Regions from separate parts of the Bacillus sp. JZ109 genome, predicted to be linked through region 2. Evidence: predicted binding sites of a transcription regulator. Region 2 holds the regulator's gene; the other holds the start of a gene.
What was found. The regulator LexA, encoded in region 2, represses DNA repair genes until DNA is damaged. The targets are predictions, from matches to a motif close to CGAACATATGTTCG.
Positions count from the first base shown of each region.

Region 1: the regulator LexA is predicted to act here: its motif matches at 5,697-5,710, upstream of dinB (damage-inducible protein DinB).

Region 1 covers NZ_CP096388.1:3,456,778-3,468,758, forward strand. Annotated here, with positions in the region: gene M1D94_RS18180 (MarR family transcriptional regulator) at 1-286, shown strand, start outside; gene M1D94_RS18185 (nitroreductase family protein) at 302-931, shown strand; gene M1D94_RS18190 (SDR family oxidoreductase) at 969-1,709, opposite strand; gene M1D94_RS18195 (TetR family transcriptional regulator) at 1,730-2,332, opposite strand; gene M1D94_RS18200 (MMPL family transporter) at 2,471-5,128, opposite strand; gene M1D94_RS18205 (MarR family transcriptional regulator) at 5,125-5,583, opposite strand; gene dinB (damage-inducible protein DinB) at 5,752-6,270, shown strand; gene M1D94_RS18215 (amino acid permease) at 6,442-7,818, shown strand; gene vmlR (ABC-F type ribosomal protection protein VmlR) at 8,138-9,784, shown strand; gene M1D94_RS18225 (GNAT family N-acetyltransferase) at 9,945-10,418, opposite strand; gene M1D94_RS18230 (DoxX family protein) at 10,581-10,925, opposite strand; gene M1D94_RS18235 (TetR/AcrR family transcriptional regulator) at 10,922-11,521, opposite strand; gene M1D94_RS18240 (spore germination protein) at 11,869-11,981, shown strand, end outside.
Region 2 covers NZ_CP096388.1:2,215,921-2,227,901, reverse strand. Annotated here, with positions in the region: gene M1D94_RS11775 (hypothetical protein) at 1-802, shown strand, start outside; gene M1D94_RS11770 (DUF4166 domain-containing protein) at 807-1,424, shown strand; gene M1D94_RS11765 (YndJ family protein) at 1,421-3,061, shown strand; gene M1D94_RS11760 (hypothetical protein) at 3,151-3,465, shown strand; gene pghL (gamma-polyglutamate hydrolase PghL) at 3,689-4,447, shown strand; gene M1D94_RS11750 (YndM family protein) at 4,474-4,923, opposite strand; gene fosM (FosM family fosfomycin resistance protein) at 5,132-5,566, shown strand; partial or broken gene M1D94_RS11740 (hypothetical protein) at 5,475-5,733, shown strand; gene lexA (transcriptional repressor LexA) at 6,104-6,721, opposite strand; gene yneA (cell division suppressor protein YneA) at 6,871-7,188, shown strand; gene M1D94_RS11725 (YneB family resolvase-like protein) at 7,207-7,860, shown strand; gene M1D94_RS11720 (DUF896 domain-containing protein) at 7,924-8,157, shown strand; gene tkt (transketolase) at 8,326-10,329, shown strand; gene sirA (sporulation inhibitor of replication protein SirA) at 10,482-10,928, shown strand; gene M1D94_RS11705 (YneF family protein) at 11,014-11,232, shown strand; gene ynzD (aspartyl-phosphate phosphatase YnzD) at 11,306-11,479, opposite strand; gene ccdA (cytochrome c-type biogenesis protein CcdA) at 11,699-11,981, shown strand, end outside.

The sequences.
Region 1 (11,981 bases), 1.2 Mb from region 2:
TCAAAGCGACCTTCAAAAGAAAGTAAATATAGACAGCGCAGCCGTCACTAGACACCTAAAACAGCTGGAAGCCAAAGGCATGGTATCAAGACGGCGCAAGCCTGAGGACAATCGCATCACCCTTGTTCGGTTAACAGACCAGGGAAGAGAGCGAATCGAGTCTTCTAAGAAAGAAAAGGAGCGTTTCATGAAGGGAATGCTCGCAAATGTAAGTACAGAAGAGCGCCGCCTGCTCATTGATGTGCTGGCGCGCATGCGGAACAACATAGACAATATTGAAGCATAAGAGGAGTGTATCAACATGATCAAAACAAATGATTTTATGGAGATTATGAAAGGACGCCGTTCCATTCGCAACTATGATCCGACAGTAAAAATCACTAAAGAAGAGATGACAGAAATCTTAGAGGAAGCAACAACTGCGCCATCTTCTGTTAACGCGCAGCCATGGCGTTTTCTCGTCATTGACAGCCCGGAAGGAAAAGAAAAGCTCGCACCGCTTGCAAGCTTTAACCAAACACAAGTCACAACATCATCGGCTGTCATTGCTGTATTTGCAGACATGAACAATGCAGACTACTTAGAAGAAATCTATTCAAAAGCTGTGGAACTCGGTTACATGCCGCAGGAGGTCAAAGACAGACAAATCGCTGCGCTGACCGCTCATTTTGAAAAGCTTCCTGCACAGGTGAACCGCGAAACGATTCTGATTGACGGAGGCCTCGTTTCGATGCAGCTAATGCTGACTGCACGCGCACACGGCTACGATACAAACCCGATCGGCGGATACGATAAAGAAAACATAGCGGAAACCTTTGGATTAGATAAAGAACGTTATGTACCGGTTATGCTTCTTTCTATCGGAAAAGCAGCAGACGAAGGCTATGCTTCCTACCGTCTGCCGATTGATACAATTGCAGAATGGAAATAAAACAAAGAGCCCAGGAATATTTTCCGGGCTCTTTGTTTTAAATAAAGCCGCCGTTCACGCGGATCGTCTGGCCTGTGATCCATTGTGATTTTTCACTTACAAGGAACTCGATGACATTTGCAATATCTTCGGGTTCACCAATACGGCCGAGTGCGATGGTCTTTTTCAAACCTTCAATTTGCTGCTCGGTTTTGCCTACAGTAAACAGCTCAGTGTTCACCGGCCCCGGCGCAACCGCGTTAATAGTGATTTGCTTTACTGCTAATTCTTTTGCAAGCTGGCGGGTGAATTGCTCAACAGCACCTTTTGTTCCCGCATACACGCTGTACGTCGGAAACATTTGACCGACGACGGATGTCGAGAAGTTGATGATTCTCCCCTTCTCCTCCATGTATTTCATCGCTTGCTGGCAGGCGAAAAACGTTCCTTTTACATTGAGATTAAACTGCTTGTCGAAGTCTTCCTCTGTTACTTTTTCGATTGGCTGATAAATATTGACGCCCGCATTGTTGATGAGAATATCTACTTTTCCAAAGGCCTCGATGGTTTTTGTAAATAACGACTCGACGCCGGCTACCCGGCTGAGATCGGCTTGGATGGCTACAGCTTCTCCGCCCTTTTTCTTGATGCCTTCCACAACCTCTTCCGCTTTTTCCGGGCTGCTTGAATAATTGACTGCTACTTTGATGCCGAGATCAGCCAGCTGTTCGGCAATTGCACGACCGATTCCCCTTGAAGCTCCAGTTACAATCGCTGTTTTTCCTTTTACCTGTTCCATGTATGTCACTCTCCGATTGATTACGATTTTTCCGTGAAAGCTAAAAAACCATTTTCAAGCAATGACCAAACACTTTCAAATTCCTCTTCAATCGTATCTTTTTTCCACTCGTACGCATGAGCGGGATGGTGAAAACGTTCTGTAGCGTAAAAAATGCCTCGTGCCAGCTCCTCATGATCATTTGATTTCGTGTCACAGTCATTCAAAAGAACACTCAATTGCTTGACCATATGAACAATACTTTTGTTGACCATCTCAGAGCATTCACCCGTTACTTTCGCATACATGGCAAATAATTCTTCATCTTCTGAAGCATAATACCGCTTTAGATCAAACAATTTCTTGATATAAGCTTTTACATGCGCAGCACCTTTTAGAGAAGAATCCTCATATACAGCGGTAAGAGGCTCGCTGATCTTTTCATTCAGCCACATTTCAGTCGCCGCTTCCAGAATCTCTTTTTTGCTTTTGAAATGGCGGTAGATCGTTCCATGGCTTACATGTAATGCTTTCGCTACATCTGTGATTGATGTTTTGGCGACACCAAAACGCCTTAGTGTTTCTTCTGTCGCTATCAGTATTTGTTTTTTGGTTAACACGTCACCTTCTGAAGATCTGTTCATAGTGCTGCGGCTTTTCAGGGCCGCATGAGACACCTCCTTGAGGACATCTTAGCAAAACCGCAAACAAATGACAAATATTTATTTTTGTCATTTGTCATAAAAAAAAGAGTGATGAACTATTCATCACTCTTCTCTTGGTTATTCTTTTGTTTTCTTCCTGCCGAACGGCCACCAGTTGCCTTCGCCAAAGGTCGCAATGATTGCCGGGATGAAGAGCGGAAGTATGACAAGGCCGTAAAGCAAGAGCCCGATGATGATAACACTTGCCACCTGCATCAGTGTATTGACACCTGAAGGCATCATCGCCGCGAACGTACCGGCCAATATAATGGCAGCTGTAATAATGACAGATCCCATTTTGCTCATTGACCTGACGACACCTTGCTCAATGCCAAGGTGCACCTCTTCCTTAAATCGATCCAGCAAGAAGATCGAATAATCTACCCCTAACGCGATCAAGATGACAAAGCTGAAGAATGGCACTGCCCAGCTGACACCCGCGTTTCCTAAGCCGTTTACAAAAATTAATTCTGTTATGGATATCGACGTATAGTACGTCAGCAGCAATGACGCGATCATATAAATCGGCATGATCATTGAGCGGAACAAAATGGTTAACACTATAAACAGGCCTATAATCATAATCACCATTGTTCTGGAGAAGTCCGTTGTGGACAGCTCCTTTAAGTCCGCATTCATACTCGTGACCCCGCCGTATACGATCTGTGCATCCTCCAAAGGAGTGCCGTCAACTTCGTTTGCGACAGCTTTTTTGATTTGGTTTATTGTCGCAATAGCTTGTTCTGAGTAAGGATTTGAATCCAGAACGACACTTAATTGAACACCTTTGCCGTCTGCAAAGGAATACTGGTCAATTGACTTCTTAAAGTCTTTGTCCTTCATTACTTGATCAGGAATGAATATGCCTGTATCTCTTACAGTTGGACTTTTGCTCATGTCCTCTAACATATCACTGGAAGCTGTAATACCGTCAGAGACTTTCGTCAGGCCCTGATTTGCGCTCCTCACGCCTTCGGACAGCTTCTTCAGACTTTCTGTCAGCGTTCCGGCTTGTGCCTGCTGGCCTGAGAGCTGCTGGTTCGCTTGTTCAAGACCGGTTTGAATCTGGCCAAGCTGTCCGCTGATTGCCGTAAGCTGCTGCACGGTCTGTGCGGTATTGCCGGTTTGGGAAATCTGTTTGCTCACGAGCTGCAGCTGCTGATTGATTTTGCCCAAGCCATCTGCCGCATCGCCCAGTGAACCGCCAGACCCTCCATTTGAGGCCGAGCCGGTTTGCCCTGCCATTTGATTCAGTCCGTTTTCTATATCCGTTAATCCGCTTTGGACATCGGCAATCCCTTTTACCGTCTTATCCAGCCCGTCTGAAACCGATCCTAGCTGGTTATCAATATATAAATCTTTGATTTTTTCACCAGTCGGCTGCGTAATGGTCATCACAGAGTCAACATGATCAACTTTCTCGATCGCTTTGCTGATATTTCCTAGATAGGGAATTGTATCAGCTGTTGTAAGATCTTTGTCTCCTTTTACGACAACATTGATCGGGAACGCTTTTCCTTCCCCGAATCCATCCTTAATGACCTCGAGAGCTTTTATAGATTTATAATCGCTGCTGATTTCCGCAGTTGAGTCGAATAAAATCTGGTCATCATAGGTCAAGATGAACGGAAGCGTAATCACCACCGTGATGACAATGAACAGAAACGGACGCGCAACGGAGTGTCTGCCGAGAAACGCCCATAGTTTGTTATCACTGTGTGACAGCACTTTCTTAGAAGGCCAGAATAATTTTTCACCCAGCGTCACCATAAATAATGGCAGCAGTGTGTAGAGGATGATCATTAAAATTCCCACACCGACGGCTACCCCTACTGCGGATTGGAAAATCGCAAACTTCGCAAATCCTAAGGCGGAAAATCCGATTAATACCGCGAATCCGCTGATAAATAAGGTTTTTCCCCCTGTGCGGTAAGCGATAAGCGCCGCTTCTTTTTTATCATGCCCGTTTGCCAATTCTTCACGGAATCGTGTAAGAAGCAGTATGCAGTAATCTGTTCCAATGCCGAACAGGATCGCGACTAAGAAGGTTTGCGTAAACGTCGAGATTGGAAAATCAACATTGTATACAAGGATGCCCAGTATGGATTGACTGATCAGATAAGAAAAACCGACAACCACAATCGGGATAAAAGGCGTCACAACAGATCGGAACACGATCAACAGTAAACCGATGATCAGGCAGACTGTGATCACTTCCGTTTTCTTAAGCCCTTCCTCTGAGCTGTGAGCGAAATCCTGGTTGATAAGGGAAGCTCCCGTAATATATGCCGTCAAATCATCAGGAACGATTTGATAAATCTCGTCCGCAATTTTTTCCGCCTTTTTATCAGAACCTGTAATCGTGACAGGCATGAGAACGGTTTTCTTGTCTTTCGACATCAACTGGTCTTTGACTTCTTTTTCCGCTGACAGAGGAGATGTTACCTCTTCTACACCGTCGATCTTTTTGATTTTATCGATCATTATCCGGAGCTGATTCTCTGTTTCTTTCTTTAAAGCGTTGTCTAATGTAAAGACAACACTGATCGAATTATTTTCTTCTCCCGCTTGTTTTAAAATGGCGTTTGCCCTTTCTGAAACAGCATCAGCGGGAAGCTGGGCCTGCCCCTTTTGATTGGCCAGCTCCGTTAAGTTCGGAGAAAACAAACTCAAAACGACGGTAAGTGCTAATACTATGGCTGCAATTGCCCACTTGAATTTGATGATTGCTCTCATTCGGCAGAATCTCCTCCTTTAAATTTGCTTTTTAAAATGGTGAATATCTCGATGATGGAATGTAAGTGTTCCTCATCTATATCATCGATCAGCGGTTTGAGCGCGTTAAAGATGGCAGAATCTAATTCTTCTAGTATGTGTTCACCACTGGGTGTAATGTTAATAAGCTTAGAGCGCCTATCACTTTTTTCCGGACAGTCGCCCCATTGAACCAATCCCTTTTCGAGCAGCTTTTTCAGTCTGTTAGAGATCGCGCTTTTATGTACATTTTGGTACATGGCCAGGCTGCCGGGAGATGTTGGGCCCTTGACTTTTAAAATTTTCAACAGGTCTGCCTGTTCCCTTGAGATATGCTTGAAGACATCCTGATTGATTTCACGATGCACAAATTCTGTCCCTTCAAGCAGGACTTCCACAAACAGGTTTATCGCCTGACATAGCTTTTGTTCATTCAATATCTTCCCCTCCTCATTATAGTTTACCCCGCTAAACTTTATGTTCAATGTCAATTAGTTTATTCCCCTAAACTATATATGTCAACAAATTTTATTCACGAGCACTCTACATAAGAACGCACGTTCGTGTATAATAGAAGCTATACACACGAAAGGGGGAATTTTAACATGTCAGATTTTGCATTCAAATTGTATGAATATAACGTCTGGGCCAATCAACAAATATTCAACCGGTTAAAAGAGCTTCCAAAAGAGGTATACCATCAAGAAATTCAAAGCGTGTTTCCGTCAATATCCCATGTATTGTCTCATGTTTATCTTTCTGATCTCGGCTGGATTGAAGTGTTTTCCGGCAAAAACTTGAGCGATGCTTTGGCTTTAGCTGAACAGCTTAAAGAACAGACAGAGGCTAAAGAAATAGAGGAAATGGAAGACCTTTTTCTGAGGTTATCCGAGCGCTATATACTATTTTTACAGCAAAAAGAACAGCTCAATAAGCCACTCCAGATTCAAAATCCCTCAAGCGGAATCATGAAAACAACTGTTTCCGAACTTCTTCCCCACGTTGTCAATCACGGGACATACCACCGCGGCAATATCACAGCAATGCTGCGGCAGGCAGGCTACGCATCCGCACCGACAGATTACGGGCTCTACCTGTTTATGAAAAAAACTGAAAAAGCATAAAAAAGCGGCTCCCTAAATGGAGCCGCTTTTTTCGGGAAATAGTCCAAATCACATTAAAATTCTTTTCATCAATCCTTTTTTAGTAAAAAAGATAGAAATTTTAGTGTTATAATAATCATTAAAAATAGATTGCTGACTCAATAAACAATTTTCAATGGAGGAACACATAAAGTGACAGACGACATGACGAAAGACAATATAAATCAGCAAACGTTGCAGAGAGGCTTGAAAAACAGGCATATCCAGCTCATCGCCATCGGCGGAGCCATTGGGACAGGCTTATTTCTCGGCTCGGGCAAATCGATTCATTTTGCCGGACCTTCGATTTTATTTGCTTATATGATCACAGGGATCATTTGCTTCTTAATTATGAGATCGCTGGGTGAATTGCTGTTATCAAACTTGAACTATCACTCTTTTGTGGATTTTGTACAAGACTACCTAGGCGATATGGCAGCATTTATCACCGGCTGGACATATTGGTTCTGCTGGATTTCCATTGCGATGGCTGATCTGACAGCAGTCGGGCTCTACACTCAATATTGGCTCCCGGGTGTGCCGCAATGGGTGCCTGGCTTAATCGCTCTTATTATTTTACTGATTATGAACCTGGCGACAGTCAAGCTTTTTGGAGAATTAGAATTTTGGTTTGCTTTGATTAAAGTCATTGCCATTTTGGCGTTAATCGTCATTGGCCTTGTGATGATTTTCAAAGGCTTTTCCACAAGCTCAGGAGTGTCCAGCTTCACAAATCTCTGGAGCCACGGAGGCCTGTTCCCGAATGGCATGCATGGGTTTATCCTCTCGTTCCAGATGGTTGTGTTTGCTTTTGTCGGCATTGAGCTTGTCGGGCTTACAGCCGGTGAAACAGAAAACCCTGAAAAAGTAATCCCTAAGGCGATCAACAATATCCCTGTCCGTGTGCTGCTTTTTTATATCGGGGCTCTTCTCGTGATTATGAGCATCTATCCTTGGGATGTCATCAATCCCAGCGAAAGCCCATTCGTACAAGTATTTGTCGCTGTTGGCATCGTCGGGGCTGCAAGTATTATCAACTTTGTTGTGTTGACATCCGCTGCTTCAGCATGCAACAGCGCTGTATTCAGTACAAGCCGTATGGTCTATTCCCTGGCGAAAGATCACAATGCACCTGAGTCAATGGCGAAACTGACTCAGCGTAAAGTGCCTAGAAATGCTTTATTCTTTTCGGCTATCGTGATTTTAATCGGTGTTACGTTAAACTACATCATGCCAGAAGGCGTATTCACCCTGATCACAAGCATTTCAACCGTATGCTTTATCTACATTTGGGGGATTACGGTCATCTGCCATATGAAATACCGCAAAACAAGACCTGAATTAGCGAAAACAAACAAGTTTAAGCTTCCGCTTTATCCGTTTACAAATTACCTGATTCTTGCGTTCCTGGCGTTTGTTCTGGTTGTGCTGGCACTGGCACAGGACACTCGTGTTTCCTTATTTGTCACACCGGTTTGGTTTATTTTGCTGATTGTGATTTATAAAGTGAGAAAAGCGAAGCATCAATAACACTCGAAACTCCTGCCTCAAAAATGAGAGCAGGGGTTTTTTTGATGAAAATGACCTTTGCTTTTGAATTTGAAGATATGCTATAGTGTTTGTAATCAAAACAAGAAGGGATGATGGGTGGACAATGATTAACTAATCTTATTTTTACCGTTTGAAATCAATATTTCAAATCAAAAAATAGGATTAGTCTGCCCATTTTCTATATATACGACACTGCTATTTATAAAAAATAGCTTATTTGATCATGCACAGGCACGGCTAATCCTTCCAACACATTTGGGAGGATTTTTTTATTCTCCCTTTAAAGCGAGGGATATGGATGAAAGAGATCGTAACATTAACAAACGTTAGCTATGAAGTAAAGGATCAAACTGTTTTTAAACATGTAAACGCCAGTGTTCAGCAAGGAGATATCATTGGGATTATCGGAAAAAACGGCGCTGGGAAATCTACGTTGCTGCACCTCATTCACAATGACTTAGCCCCTGCACAGGGTCAAATCCTTCGGAAGGATATAAAACTGGCTTTGGTTGAACAGGAAACCGCGGCGTATTCCTTTGCGGATCAGACACCTGCCGAAAAGAAGTTACTGGAGAAATGGCATGTGCCTCTTCGTGATTTTCATCAGTTAAGCGGCGGTGAAAAACTGAAAGCGCGGCTGGCGAAAGGACTATCAGAGGATGCAGATCTGCTGCTGTTAGATGAACCGACAAACCACCTTGATGAAAAAAGCTTGCAATTTCTCATCCAACAGCTGAAACATTATAGCGGCACTGTGATTCTCGTTTCTCACGATCGATATTTTTTAGACGAAGCCGCAACAAAAATATGGTCGCTTGAGGATCAGACGCTGATTGAATTCAAAGGGAATTACTCCGGGTATATGAAGTTCCGGGAGAAGAAAAGACTCACCCAGCAGCGTGAATATGAAAAGCAGCAAAAAATGGTCGAACGGATTGAAGCACAAATGAATGAGCTCGCTTCTTGGTCGGAAAAAGCCCATGCTCAATCGACGAAAAAGGAAGGGTTTAAAGAATATCACCGGGTAAAAGCGAAGCGTACGGATGCCCAGATAAAATCCAAACAGAAGCGGCTTGAAAAAGAGCTGGAAAAAGCAAAGGCGGAACCCGTTACCCCAGAATATACAGTCCGCTTTTCAATCGATACAACCCACAAAACAGGGAAACGTTTTTTAGAAGTTCAGAATGTAACAAAAGCGTTTGGAGAAAGGACTCTCTTTAAAAACGCAAACTTTACGATTCAGCACGGCGAAAAGGTTGCGATCATAGGCCCCAATGGCAGCGGAAAAACGACATTGCTGAATATCATTCTTGGACAGGAAACAGCAGGAGGAAGCGTATGGGTGTCGCCGTCCGCAAACATCGGCTATTTAACGCAGGAGGTGTTTGATTTGCCTTTAGAACAAACACCGGAAGAGTTATTTGAGAATGAAACATTCAAAGCAAGGGGGCACGTTCAAAATCTGATGAGGCACTTAGGTTTTACAGCCGCCCAATGGACTGAACCGATCAAGCATATGAGTATGGGTGAGCGTGTAAAGATCAAGCTGATGGCCTATATTCTGGAGGAAAAAGACGTGCTGATTTTAGATGAGCCGACAAACCATCTCGACCTGCCGTCACGCGAACAGCTGGAAGAAACACTGTCACAATACAGCGGCACATTGCTGGCGGTTTCACATGACCGATACTTTCTCGAAAAAACAACAAACAGTAAACTCGTCATCTCAAACAACGGCATCGAAAAGCAGTTAAATGACGCCGCTCCTTCAGAAAGAAATGAGCGGGAAGAGCTTCGATTAAAGCTGGAGACAGAAAGACAAGAAGTGCTGGGAAAGCTCAGTTTTATGATGCCAAATGATAAAGGGTATAAGGAGCTTGATCAGGCTTTCAATGAGCTTACGAAACGAATAAAAGAGCTGGATCATCAAGACAAAAAAGACTGAGGGAGAAAGTTCAAGCGGCATTGAAAAGGACAACAGCTGTTGTCCTTTTTCTTTATATGTTCAAGCCTTCCAATGACATTAATGTTTCTAATGATGACTTATAGTACCCTGCCACTGCTTCCAGATAGGCATCTTGTGTTTGGGTAACGTAAGCGACTTTTCAGCATAGCTGTTTTCGCATACGTATATTGGTCATGGCATAGCCCATCTTCTGATAAAGATAGACGGCTGTCTCGTTGTGTGCAAACACATGAAGGGCCAGCCTTTCCGCACCAAGCTCTCTTGCTTTTTCATCAAGCGTTTGAAGCGCCAATTGAGCAAGTCCTTTTCCGCGAAAGGCTTCATACAATCCAAAGGAATAGATAAACGCTTCCTTTTGCGGATGAAACGGATCAGCATACAGCCAGAGCCAGCCCATTCTTTCTCCTTTGTCATTTGTGATGTTCCAAAAATAATGATTGCTGCTGTCTCGCCCATTCGGAATCATGTTCTCATATGCCTGCTCCGATTTCTCAAATGCCTCTTTTTCCGTCCAAGTTCCTGACGTTGTGTTTTGTTTCGCATAATTTTGCACGGACATCCCGCGAAAGGCTTCGAACTCTTCCTCAGTCATGTCTTCCAAAGTGAATGCCATCCTGTATTCCTCCTTTATAAAAAAAGCCCAGCTGATGCCGGACGAATAACACAGAAATGGAGCTCTATTTTACTGATTCAGTTAATTCCTGGACTTTCAATTATTCGATAAGAAAAGGAGATTTCCTGCAAATGGGCTTGTTCTTAAACATTAGTGAAAAGCTTACGTGTAACTCCCCATGATGATCATGATAGAAACAATCAAACAAATCATCGCTGGTATCGCCATGATGACCGATTGTCTTGCTCGAAACATATGCGCATGAATGGCTCCCGCCATGAGAACGACAAACAGAACACCTGCTCCAATCGTTGCATACCGATTCCAAATTCCCGCTGTCATAGCAAGTGCCCCGGCTATTTCAAGAATGCCAGTAACAGTCAGAAACCATAATGGATATTGATAATGCCGCCAATGCTCAACTTGAAAGGGAACGCGGCTTACCTTTATGATGCCTCCCGCAAGCATAAAAACTGCCAAACTGACTTTCGTAATAATAGATATCATCTTACGTCATTCCCTTTCGGAAGCATCCCGTATATTAAAAGATTCACAACCTCTGCTGCGAGGCTTGCCGGATCTTTGATTCCGGTTAACAAAAATGAATCGGTTAAATGTTCAATCATGCCGACCAAACACTCAGCGACAGTTTCCATATCCAGTTCAGAGTGAAAATAGCCAAGCCGCTGTTCTGCTTCTAAGTTCTCTTTCAAAACCATCGCCAAGTCTTTTTTCATTTGTTTTGCTTCCGGGTTGAGAAAAAAGCCGATCTTGGTTAAATCCTTGTCCTCAGCCAAAAATTGAAAAACAGTCTCTACAACTAGCAGTACCCGTTTTGATACATCCTCCGTGTTTAATCCGTTTTCCAGAAGAAGTGACTCTGTCAGCTTTCTGACTCGAGAGTGAAAATCGGTTATTAACTCGGCAAAGATGGCTTCTTTGCTTTGAAAGTACAGGTAAAATGAAGGCTGCGTGAACCCAGCTTTTTTCACAATTTCACTTACCTTCGCGTCATGGAATCCCCGAATCGAAAATTCATTAGCGGCAGCTTTGAGTAACCGTTTCCGGCTTTCTTCCCCTTTACGTCCTTTTTTACTTTTCAACGAGGACCACCCCCAAAAATAATACTCGCAAGTAATGTTACTCACAAGTATTATTTCATGGCATTAGTTTCATTGTCAATGATTTCAAACTGATCCTGTTTGCCAGCTTCCTTTATTAAAGGGTCTCATGTATTTCAAATAACTGAATCAATTCATTACATCAATGGCTTTTCATTCACTGATAGGTATTTGCTGAATAGATTGAAATTCAGGCTGTGACAAACTTTATTCTTTTTTCTAATGAGCATCACTCCAGGGCCAGATAGAGTTTTGCCCGCAAATGCAAGGAACAATTGGGTGCAGCAACGCATAATGTACTGTACAGAATGATGGAAGGGTGTGATGGGATGCCGTCTACAATAATCAACCTATATTATTTAAAGATCAACAGCATTTCGGGCAATGGTTCAATTACAATAGGTGAAGCCGCGCATAACAGCCATACCGCAAATAATAAATC
Region 2 (11,981 bases):
GCAGAAACCGATTTATGTAGAAATCGAAATGAAATCTGATCTGGATACACTCTGGGAATATACACAAAACCCATCACTGCATAAGGAATGGGATCTCCGGTTTTCAAATATTACGTATTTGAATAGACAACCATGCGAAAAACAGAAGTTTCTTTACGAAACAAGGGTAGGCTTTGGATTAAAGGTGTCAGGTACAGGAGAAACCGTCGGTGTTTTCAACAAATGTTCATCTGAAAGGTCTTCTTCACTGGCTTTTGGCTCTAATCATCCGTTATCTCTGATTCGGCATGGAAGCGGCTACTGGAAGTATATACAGAGAGAAAATGGGAAAATGACGTTTTTAACACAGTACCAATACAAAACAGCCTACGGACTGCCGGGAAGATGGATCGATCGTTTATTATTTCGACCGCTGCTTGGCTGGGCGACTGCCTGGAGCTTTGATGCATTAAGGCTTTGGGTAGAGCAAAATAAACATCCGAAGCGCTTTATTCGATCCGCTATCATCTATGTGTTCATGTGTCTGTTTTTCAGCCTGTTTTGGTTCTATCAAGGCTTTGCAGGTGTTGAGACAAGCATATTGGCAGGAACAGCGGAGATAGGCTTAGCTATTTTGTGGCTGATTCCTTTAAAAAGAAAATGGATCATTCATGGTGTCCAGGCTTGTATTTTTGCTGGGTTTGCTTGTCTAGGTTCCGAAATATTCATGTGGGTTCTATTGAGTGTGTTTTCCGCTGCAAGCGGCGCTCTTAGCCTGCAGCTCCCCAGTGCCAGGCGCACAAAACGAAAGAGAAAGAAGTGACATTGTGAGTTCGATTTATGAAAAATCAATTATTAACTATCATTTGCTGCATCCCAAGCTGCAGAAACGGTACCAATTAGACGGGTCTCAAACATTCAGCGGTACGGGAACGATGTCAGAAATAAGCGGAGGCTCTTTTCTGGTTAGAATGCTGTTAAAGCTGGGTGTTTTTTTCAGATGCTTCTTTTCAGAAAGAGGCAAAGACATTCCATTTACAATACAAAATAGAACTTGTCTTTTGAAATCACAACATACAGGGATAGAATGGAATCGTACATTTTTCTTTAAAGGCAAAAAACGTTTCTTTGACGCGATAATGATATATGACGAGAAAGAAAATAGAATACTTGATTTCTTCGGCAAACCTCATCTGCTGTTGTCTGTTTTGACGTTCGAGGCATCTCTTGACGGCTCTCTTACGATCATATCGGGAAAGCAATGGCTATTAATATGCGGAAAAAGAATCCCGTTGCCGAAATGGCTGACCGGTACATCCGTAGTTTGCGAAACGTTTGATGAAAAAAAGAATTGTTTCACCATTGAAGTGCATGTGCAAAATACAATTCTTGGCACTCTTTTCTTTTATAAAGGAACGTTTCAGGAGGAAGAGAGAGAATCATGAAACGAAATGGCATAGTCAGTGCGCTTTGTTTTATAGGATTTCTTGCAGCGGAAGCACCGGATATTTCAGTGGCAGAGGCACTCGTTTTGTTATCCATTCTATTTTTTGTGCCGGGAATTTTCCCTTTTGTTTTTCGTCAATCGCCGGTTCGTGCTGCTCAGTTTATGGAATATGGGCTAATCCAGTGCTATCCGGTAGCCGCATTCTTTGCGGTGCTGGCTCTAGTGACGGAGGTTGGAGGTTTCGCGCTAATCTGGTGGATGTACACAGTTTTTATTGCATTGTATGCGATCCTCCGCCTTTGGGAAACAAAGATACATAGAATCGAAGAAACATCAGTTTTGTTCGGTCTTATTTATTTGGCGGGAGGAGGATTTTGTTTTTTTGCTTATGCTGCCCATTTGCAGATCATGCAATTTGGCCCTCTCATCATTTTGCTGACTGCTGTCCACTTTCACTATTCTGCTTTTCTGATCCCGATCTTCAACGGCTTACTCGGCAGAACCATTAGAAAACATCGAATGTTGTATAGTTGGATAACATGGGTGATTTTGCTTTCGCCCCTTCTTATCGCACTGGGCATCACATATTCAAAAACACTTGATGTCATTGCGGTTAGCATTTATATGGCGGCGATTTATCTTCATGCATTTTTGGTGTTCACGGCAGCTTTTCGCACCAAGACGGGGACATTTCTTATTCGGGTTTCTTCCGCTGTTTTAATGATAACGATTGCTTTCTCGATGATTTATTCATTTGGTGTATTTCGGCAAGAAGTTACATTGACCATCAATCAGATGATTTGGATTCACGGTTTTGTCAACGCGTTTGGTGTTATCTTGCCCGCTCTCATAGGGTGGAGAATAGAGGATCCGAAGTCTTTTGATGCAGACAGTGTAAAGACATTCAGCCGTATCTACGGAAAAAGAAAGATTGGAGAAGAATTTTTAGCTAGCATTCAAGCTGAAAATAACGCTCGGTACAGCGGACTTGTGGATGATATGGGCAGCCTGCGTTCAAAAGATTTTTCACCAGAAAAACTGGCGCCGCTCATTCTTTCGTTTTATGAACAAACCATCGAATACAATATTAAAGCAAAAGTAACATGGAGCACGTGGTTTCGGCCGCTTGCAATTGTTTACGAATGGTTCAGCAGAAGAATCGGTCAAATACATCTTTCGACGAATCCTGACTGGTATAGGATGTACAGCAAGATAAGAGGTGTTCATTCGAAAAAAGAAGGAAGGGAAAGAGTACGTGCCTGGATTAGAACAAATGAAAAAAACGAAACCATTTTTACCGCTCTTTATTCAGTGTATCGTTCAAATGGAGAGGGGTATATGAATATTTCTTTACCGCTTCCATTCAGTAGCATGACAGGTATTTTAAAACCATATCATCATCAGGAGAAGCTGGTTTTAACAAGCAGGCGGAGAAAAAGCAGAGCGGGGGATGAGGGGATTTATCTGCAAACAATAGCGGGAACTTGTCCGCTTCCTTTATCTGAAACCTTTCTGATAGAAGCTGCACATGACAACAAATTAACCGCTGTTCATCATATGTGGCTGTTTGGAATAAAATTTCTAACTGTTCATTACAGCATTACACATATTAACCAGCCTATTGAAAGAACCTAACACAAAGAAGAAGCTTCGTCTGCCAGTTGTAATAGATGCACTGTTTTAAAAAAATTCTGCGCCGCATCAAGACAGGAAAGGAAGGGTTTATGGTGTTTTATATCAGTTTATTTCTGATTCTTTGGCTGGCTGCGGGGTTTGCAGTGGGAATGAAACAAGTGTATGTCGATCAGCTGTTTGATAAAACTGTGATCGAAAGGCTGGAAAAAGAAGCGAATGATCATGGACACGCTGACCGGATGATCAAACAGCGCGCCCTTTATATTGCAGCAGTGACATTAAGCGGGTTTATTTCTGTTTATTATGAAATGAAAACAATCCCGCAAAGGCGAAACATAAGAAAAATTGAAAAAAACATCATGAAATTAAATCAAGCAAAAAAACGAAGAATGAAGAGAAAATAAAAATGCACAGGCCAAAGGGCAGGTGCATTTTTGTTTTGTATGGAAATGGGGGAGGTGGTGCCAGCTTACTTTTCATAAATTCAAAAATGAGAAGAACAGCGCCCGGGCTAATGGTATATAATATTGTGAATTTAACAAAAATTTAACAAGGAGGACAAGAGAATTCGTGCTAAAGCCTCAAAGAGACCTACATCCTGTTGATTTGGACTTAGAGGCGGAGTAGATGAAACCGGCCAAAGTATCCCTGCTCCGCCGTTTGCTCCATTCCTTGAAGCATGTTGATTGTAACATAGCCAAACGTTTTCCATCAACTATTAAAATTGTAAAATTATTGTTTATTTTTATGGTATTTACTCCGATTTCTTCAATTTATGCTGAAGATGTATATCAGAATTTTGAGGAATTAAAAAACAATGAAGATCCTTCTGATTACGACATTTTTACGAAAGAAACCGGAAGCCCTGTTCTTGTTTTAGCTATTCACGGAGGAGGTATTGAAGGCGGGACAAGTGAAGTAGCGAGAGAGCTCAGCAAAGAGTACTCGATGTATTTATTTGAAGGCTTAAAATCGACAGGAAACTCAGTCCTGCACATTACGAGCACGCACTTTGATGAACCTCGGGCCCTTAAAATGACGGGAAATCATGAATATGTCATTTCATTACACGGGTACGCAGAAGAAGATCAGCAGATCGAAGTCGGCGGTACAGATCGCGTAAGAGCGGCAGATTTAGTTGAGAAATTGCAGCATGCCGGTTTTCCTGCTGTATTGCTCAATACGGACCATCCGCATGCGGGCGTTAGTCCGAATAACATTGCAAATAAATCAAAAACAGGTTTAAGTATCCAGATAGAAATGAGCACAGGCTTTAGAAAGTCTTTGTTCGGCATCTTTTCTTTAAAAAGCAGAGCTGTTACTCAAAATGAGAGGTTTTATAAGTATACAGAAGTGATGTTCCGTTTTCTCAAAAATAGCTACTGAAAAATAGGAGGCGATAAGACAGCCTCCTATTCCTTATGTTTCTCTTTCGTTTCGGGAAATAGCTCGTCCGCGGCTTCCGTTTGATACTGCAACGTGTTATCTCTCGCTGACAGTTCATTTCGGAAATTTTCATCAAGCACATTTTTCAGTAAATACCGATGAAAAAAGTATTCAAAAACAGTAAGACAGGCAGCGGAAAGGAGAGCTGCTCCAAATGGTGAGAAATCGTTTCTTGTTTGGGTTAAAACAAATACCCAAAGAATAACGAATGAAAGGCCAAAGTCAGCCAATGAAGCTGTAATATTGTTTGTTCTGGGTAAGACGAGCATGTCACCAGAAAGATAGGAAACAAAACCTAAGAAAAGTGCAATAAACATCACACTTAAAAAGGATGCGTGATAGACTCTGTCCAAAATCACATATAAAAGGGCGAGAGTGAAAGCAATCTTTGAAGCAAGCGCAATGATATGTTTCATTTGACCACCTAAATTGTTATTTTTTGAAGAAAATTCTTGGGCGTAAACAAATGATAAATAATGCAATTCAAAACCATTCATAATGGTCATGTTACTATTTTAAACAGTCCGTTTTTGTTTACACTGGTATTTTTTTTCAGCAGTATGAAACTTTCTTATGAAAAAAGACGTATATGTGGATGATCAGCTTTCAAGGGGGGAATGATTTGTGGAGATAAAAGGAATCAATCACTTGTTATTTTCAGTTTCGCATTTGGATACATCGATTGATTTTTATCAAAAAGTGTTTGATGCAAAGCTTTTGGTAAAGGGAAGAACAACTGCATATTTTGACATGAACGGCATCTGGCTAGCGCTTAATGAAGAACCAGACATCCCGAGAAATGACATTAAGCTTTCTTATACCCATATTGCTTTTACAATTGAAGATCATGAATTTGAGGAGGTATCAGCTAAATTAAAAAGACTTCATGTCAATATTCTGCCTGGCAGAGAACGAGATGAACGCGATCGAAAATCAATTTATTTTACCGACCCTGACGGCCACAAATTTGAATTTCATACCGGAACACTTCAAGACAAGCTTCGATATTACAAACAAGAAAAAACCCATATGCACTTTTATGATGAAACGGCCTTTTGATATCACACACCATATTTCATATAAGGTTAAATTTAAAGAAGGGTGTTGGTGGAGACTTTATGTTTGGGGAAGGTTTCTACCCGATTAGTTCAACGATGCCATATCTTTTGAACTGCACAAGTGATTCGGTGAAGGAGAATTTGAAATACATATTACATTTTATATGAAGAAAGCGAGCTGTTTTAACAGAGTGTTGAACTACCTAAACTATGTACTAAATTTTCAGTTATATCAATTGCCTCGCCCTTTAATAAATATAAAACCGCATCCTTCCACGACCTAAAAATGAAACGTTTTTAAGAAGATAGCGTCTAATATTCTAAACGTTCATATTTTGAATAAAAGTTTCCTGAAGGAAAGAAAATTTCTTGACTTCAACAATTGTTTGGTGGATAATTATGGTGTAAACATGATGTTCTTTTTCCTCCTATTCAGGCTCGCACCCAAAAGTCAGGGCGAGCCTGCTTTTTTTGAACAACAAACCCCCTCTCCGTAAAGGAAAAGGGGGTTATTTCATGCATCTGATAGATCAATAGATTAATGGACGGTTCTGAACACGCCAATCACTTTCCCTAGAATGCTGACATTCTGCAAAATGATAGGTTCCATCGTTGGGTTCTCAGGCTGCAAGCGAATGTGTGTATCCTCTTTATAGAATCGTTTTACAGTTGCTTCATCATCTTCTGTCATCGCAACTACAATTTCCCCATTGTTCGCTGTGTTTTGCTGTTTAACGATGACATAGTCCTTATCGAGAATACCAGCATCTATCATACTGTCTCCCATAATCTCCAGCATAAATACATGCTCGTCTGGAGGAACCATGCGGTCAGGGAGCGGAAAATATTCTTCAATATTTTCTACTGCTGTAATAGGAGATCCCGCCGTGACTTTCCCGATGACCGGTACATTAACGACCTGGCTTTGCGGAATGTCTACTTCTTCATCAAGAATTTCTATTGCTCTTGGTTTTGTCGGATCCCGTCTGATCAGCCCTTTTGTTTCCAAGCGGGCCAAATGGCCGTGGACAGTAGAGCTGGACGCAAGCCCGACAGCCTCTCCGATCTCTCTCACGGAAGGCGGATATCCTTTTGATTTAACCTCTGCTTTAATAAAACGGAGGATATCAAGTTGCCTTTTTGATAGCTTCGTCATTTTTCGCACCTCAAAACGTCGATTTTAAGAAGATTATAGCATGATTTTCCTTACAGTACAAACATAGGTTCGAAAAAACAATTGACAGAAACGTTTGTTCGTATATACTGAAATTATAAAAATGCGAACAAACATTCCTGTTGGAGGTTATGATCATGAGTAAAGAATCTATTATTTTTGTCGGTCTGTTCACAGTGATTTTGAGCGCGGTTATCCTTATGCTGTCATATACAAGCAGCGGCCAAGAGCTTAATCAGTATGTTAAAATAGAAGTCCAGCAAGGCGACACACTCTGGTCAATTGCTGATCAGGTAGCCGATACAAAAAAGATAAACAAAAATGATTTTATTGAATGGGTAGCTGATAAAAATCAACTTCAAACCTCTGATATCCAGCCGGGTGATGAGTTAGTGATCCCATTGAAAAAGAAGCATCAGGATGCATATGAATTAGCAACTGTAAGATAGAGAGGAAAGAGAGATAAAATGAAAGCACTCATTTATGCCCGTGTAAGCACAAATAAAGAACAGCAGGAAACGTCATTAAAGCGGCAGGAGGAGGAGCTTACGGCCATTGCAGCGGAGAACGGCATGGAAGTGGTCAAAGTGATTTCAGAAAAAGCCAGCGGATATGAAATGGATCGGGATGGTGTATTTGAGCTGCTTGATGTGATTAAGAACGCTGGAATTGATGTCATTTTGGTTCAGGATGAGACTAGGCTCGGACGGGGAAACGCAAAAATCGCACTGCTTCATTGTATTTATAGAGAAGGTGTGAAAGTCTATACAACGGCTCATAGAGGTGAACTGGAGTTATCGGAGGCTGACTCAATGGTCTTGGAAATCGTCAGCATTGTGGAAGAGTATCAGCGAAAGATTCACAACATGAAAATCAGACGGGGAATGAAACGTGCAGTAAAAAACGGTTTTAAACCGCAAAAAAACTTAAAAAACCAACATGGGAACAGTGGAAAAGAAAAAATAGAGGTGCCAATCTCAGAGATCGTCCGCCTGAGAGCGAATAAACTGACGTTTGCTGAAATCGCGGCTACCCTAAGAGGGTTTGGCTATGATGTCTCTAAAGCAACCGTTCACCGGCGTTTTCAGGAATACATAGAGAATGAAGAGACAGCAGAGTGAATCAGTTGTAAAACTTTTTTTGATCTAGTACTATATAGACAAAATGCAATAAAGGAGTTTAACATGATTTCAAACGCGAAAATTGCCAGAATTAATGAACTTGCTGCCAAAGCTAAAGCTGGCGTTATTACAGAAGAAGAAAAAGCCGAACAGCAAAAGCTCCGTCAAGAGTACTTGAAAGGTTTTCGTTCTTCTATGAAGAACACGTTAAAAAGTGTGAAAATCATTGACCCAGAAGGCAATGATGTTACACCAGAAAAGCTAAAAAGAGAACAAAGAAATAACAAACTTCACTAATATAAGAGGAATACGGCAATATCGTATTCCTCTTTTGCATATACTATAATCAAAACTCTTATGTGACAAAATTCAACAAGTTTCTCTCAAATTTAAGCTGAAACAGTTGAGAAAAAGTCGTCAGACATTTATGATGTAAGGGTACAACACATAAGGAAGGGGATTTTTATGGATACAATTGAAAAGAAATCAGTTGCTACCATTCGCACACTGTCAATAGACGCTATTGAAAAAGCAAATTCTGGTCACCCAGGGATGCCGATGGGAGCCGCTCCAATGGCATACACGCTGTGGACAAAATTTATGAACGTAAGTCCGGCAAACCCTGGCTGGTTTAACCGTGACCGTTTTGTTTTATCTGCTGGACACGGGTCAGCACTATTATACAGCATGCTTCATTTAAGCGGGTTTGATCTTAGTATTGAAGATCTTAAGGGATTCCGCCAGTGGGGCAGCAAAACACCAGGACATCCGGAATTCGGACATACTGCCGGTGTTGATGCTACAACAGGTCCGCTTGGCCAAGGAATTGCCATGGCAGTCGGTATGGCAATTGCTGAACGCCATTTGGCGGAAACATATAACCGCGATTCATTTAACGTAGTCGATCATTATACATACAGTATTTGCGGTGATGGTGATTTAATGGAAGGTATTTCTTCTGAAGCCGCTTCACTCGCAGGCCATCTTCAGCTTGGCCGTCTGATCGTACTATACGATTCTAATGACATCTCTCTTGATGGAGACCTCGACCGTTCATTCTCTGAAAACGTGAAACAGCGTTTTGAAGCAATGAATTGGGAAGTTCTTTATGTTGAGGATGGAAACAATATTGAAGAATTAACAGCGGCTATCGAAAAAGCACGCCAAAATGAAAAGAAACCTACATTAATTGAAGTGAAAACGACAATCGGATTCGGTTCACCTAACCGTGCCGGTACATCCGGTGTTCACGGTGCACCGCTTGGTAAAGAAGAAAGCAAATTAACAAAAGAAGCTTACGCGTGGACATATGAAGAAGACTTCTACGTTCCGTCAGAAGTCTATGAGCATTTCGCTGCAGCTGTTAAAGAATCAGGTGAGAAAAAAGAACAAGAATGGAATGCTCAATTCGCTAAATATAAAGAAGTTTATCCTGAACTTGCTGAACAGCTTGAACTGGCAATCAAAGGAGAGCTTCCGAAGGACTGGGATCAAGAGGTTCCTGTGTATGAAAAAGGAAGCAGCCTGGCATCCCGTGCATCTTCCGGTGAAGTTCTCAACGGACTTGCGAAAAAAATTCCTTTCTTTGTCGGAGGTTCTGCTGACCTAGCGGGATCGAACAAAACGACTATTAAAAATGCCGGTGATTTTACAGCGGTTGATTACTCAGGCAAAAACTTCTGGTTTGGTGTACGTGAATTTGCGATGGGTGCAGCCTTAAACGGTATGGCGCTTCATGGCGGTCTTCGTGTATTCGGCGGAACTTTCTTTGTCTTCTCTGATTACCTGCGTCCTGCGATTCGCCTTGCAGCGTTAATGGGCCTTCCTGTGACATATGTCTTCACACATGACAGTATTGCGGTTGGTGAAGACGGTCCGACGCACGAGCCTGTTGAACAGCTTGCTTCACTCCGTGCGATGCCTAACCTTTCTTTGATCCGTCCAGCAGACGGCAATGAGACAGCAGCAGCATGGAAGCTTGCAGTGCAAAGCACTGACCACCCAACAGCGCTAGTGCTTACACGTCAAAACCTTCCTACCATCGATCAAACATCTGAAGAAGCATTGGCAGGAGTAGAAAAAGGTGCATATGTCGTTTCTAAATCTAAAAACGAAACACCTGACGCTCTTCTCATCGCTTCCGGATCAGAGGTAGGTCTTGCAATTGAAGCGCAGGCTGAATTGGCAAAAGAAAATATCGATGTTTCTGTTGTCAGCATGCCTTCAATGGACCGTTTTGAGAAACAATCTGATGAATACAAAAACGAAGTCCTTCCTGCAGATGTGAAAAAACGTCTTGCAATTGAAATGGGCTCATCATTTGGATGGGGCAAATACACGGGGCTTGAAGGTGACGTTCTCGGCATAGACCGATTCGGTGCATCTGCTCCTGGTGAAACCATCATTAACGAATACGGCTTCTCAGTTCCGAACGTAGTGAATCGAGTTAAGGCATTAATCAATAAGTAAGCTTTTGAAAGAGGATGAGTCAAATCATCCTCTTTTTCTTGTTTATCCGACAAAAATAGTATTGGCTGTTTAACAGTAATAGACAATTCTTTCTTTTCTTCTTTTGTATAATAGAGAGCAAATGAAATGCTGCTGGAAAAGGGGATGAAAAGATGGAACGTCACTACTATACGTACCTGATCAAAGAGGAATTTGCCAATCACTATTTCGGCCGGGAATCGGTTATGTTTGAGCTGTTTCAAGACTATCATTGGACAAGCCTTGAAAAGCAGCAGTATGAAATGACAGAGAAACAGATTCAATATATTACACAACCAATCCCGATTTTACATATGCATCAGCGGTTAAAAATGAATTTAAACAAGACGGATTACAGGCAGCTGGATTATATTTATAGAATAGCTTTGCCGAAAGCAAAAGGCCACGCGACGTTTATGATGAAGGAGCACATGATAGAAATTGTGGCTTCGGGAGATTACGAGGCAGAAACAATATTCTTTGAAGTGTTAAGAAAAGTAAGCCCTTGCTTTTTAGCAATGGATTTCAATTCGAAGCGTTACGGATGGCTAAATCCGGTGAAAGAAAGAAATTTTGTCTAAAACCGAAGAAAAAGAGATGTAAATGTTGTATAATAGCTTTTGGTTTAGTACACTTTAAACTAGACAACATGAAGGAGGAAATAAAATGACTTTATGGGTTGGCATCCTAGTGGGCGTTGTTGCATTGCTCATAGGTGTTGCACTCGGGTTTTTTATTGCTCGTAAATATATGATGAGCTACCTGAAAAAGAATCCGCCTATTAATGAACAAATGTTACGCATGATGATGATGCAAATGGGAATGAAACCTTCTCAGAAGAAAATCAATCAAATGATGAAAGCCATGAATAATCAAACGAAATAATACGTAAAGATTATGATATAGAGAAACATGGTTATAAAATAAAAAACCCTTATACGGGTTTTTTATTTTGCAATCATTCATCACCCGCTACTGCTCGAAGGCGCTGCTTTTGATATTGTATGAGAAGATGGTCAAGCTCCTGACTGAGCTCTATCGTAATATGAGATGTCATTCCGTTCGCCATGACAATTTGCAGCAGCTCTGCTCTTTTTTTTTCAATTTCTTTTAATAGATGCTCTCTAATCACAGGGATGTATCCTTTCATACATTAGATCTTCAAAGTGAATGTTTATATTATATCCATATTTATACTAATTTTCAAATGAGAAGGAGTATAATGTCTCAATGTCAAATTAAATTATATAAGTTTTTTCTGAAAATAGAAATCCTTCAAGTGAAAGTGTTAAAAAAATGAAATGATTTTGTCATAACTTGAAGGAATGTCAAATCATGAAGGGATGATGACATGGGAGACGTGAATTATTTTTTGACATTCGGTGCGGGGTTTTTATCCTTTATTTCGCCTTGCTGCCTGCCGCTTTACCCAGCTTTTTTGTCATATATTACAGGGGTCAGCATGGACGATGTAAAAACAGAAAAGCTGCTGCTGCAGAAAAGAAGCCTGTTTCATACTTTGTGTTTTTTGCTTGGCTTTTCAGTCATTTTTATTGCTTTAGGCTATGGAACATCTTTTATTGGCAGCCTGTTTAGGGATTATCACGATGCGATTCGGCAAATTGGCGCGTTGC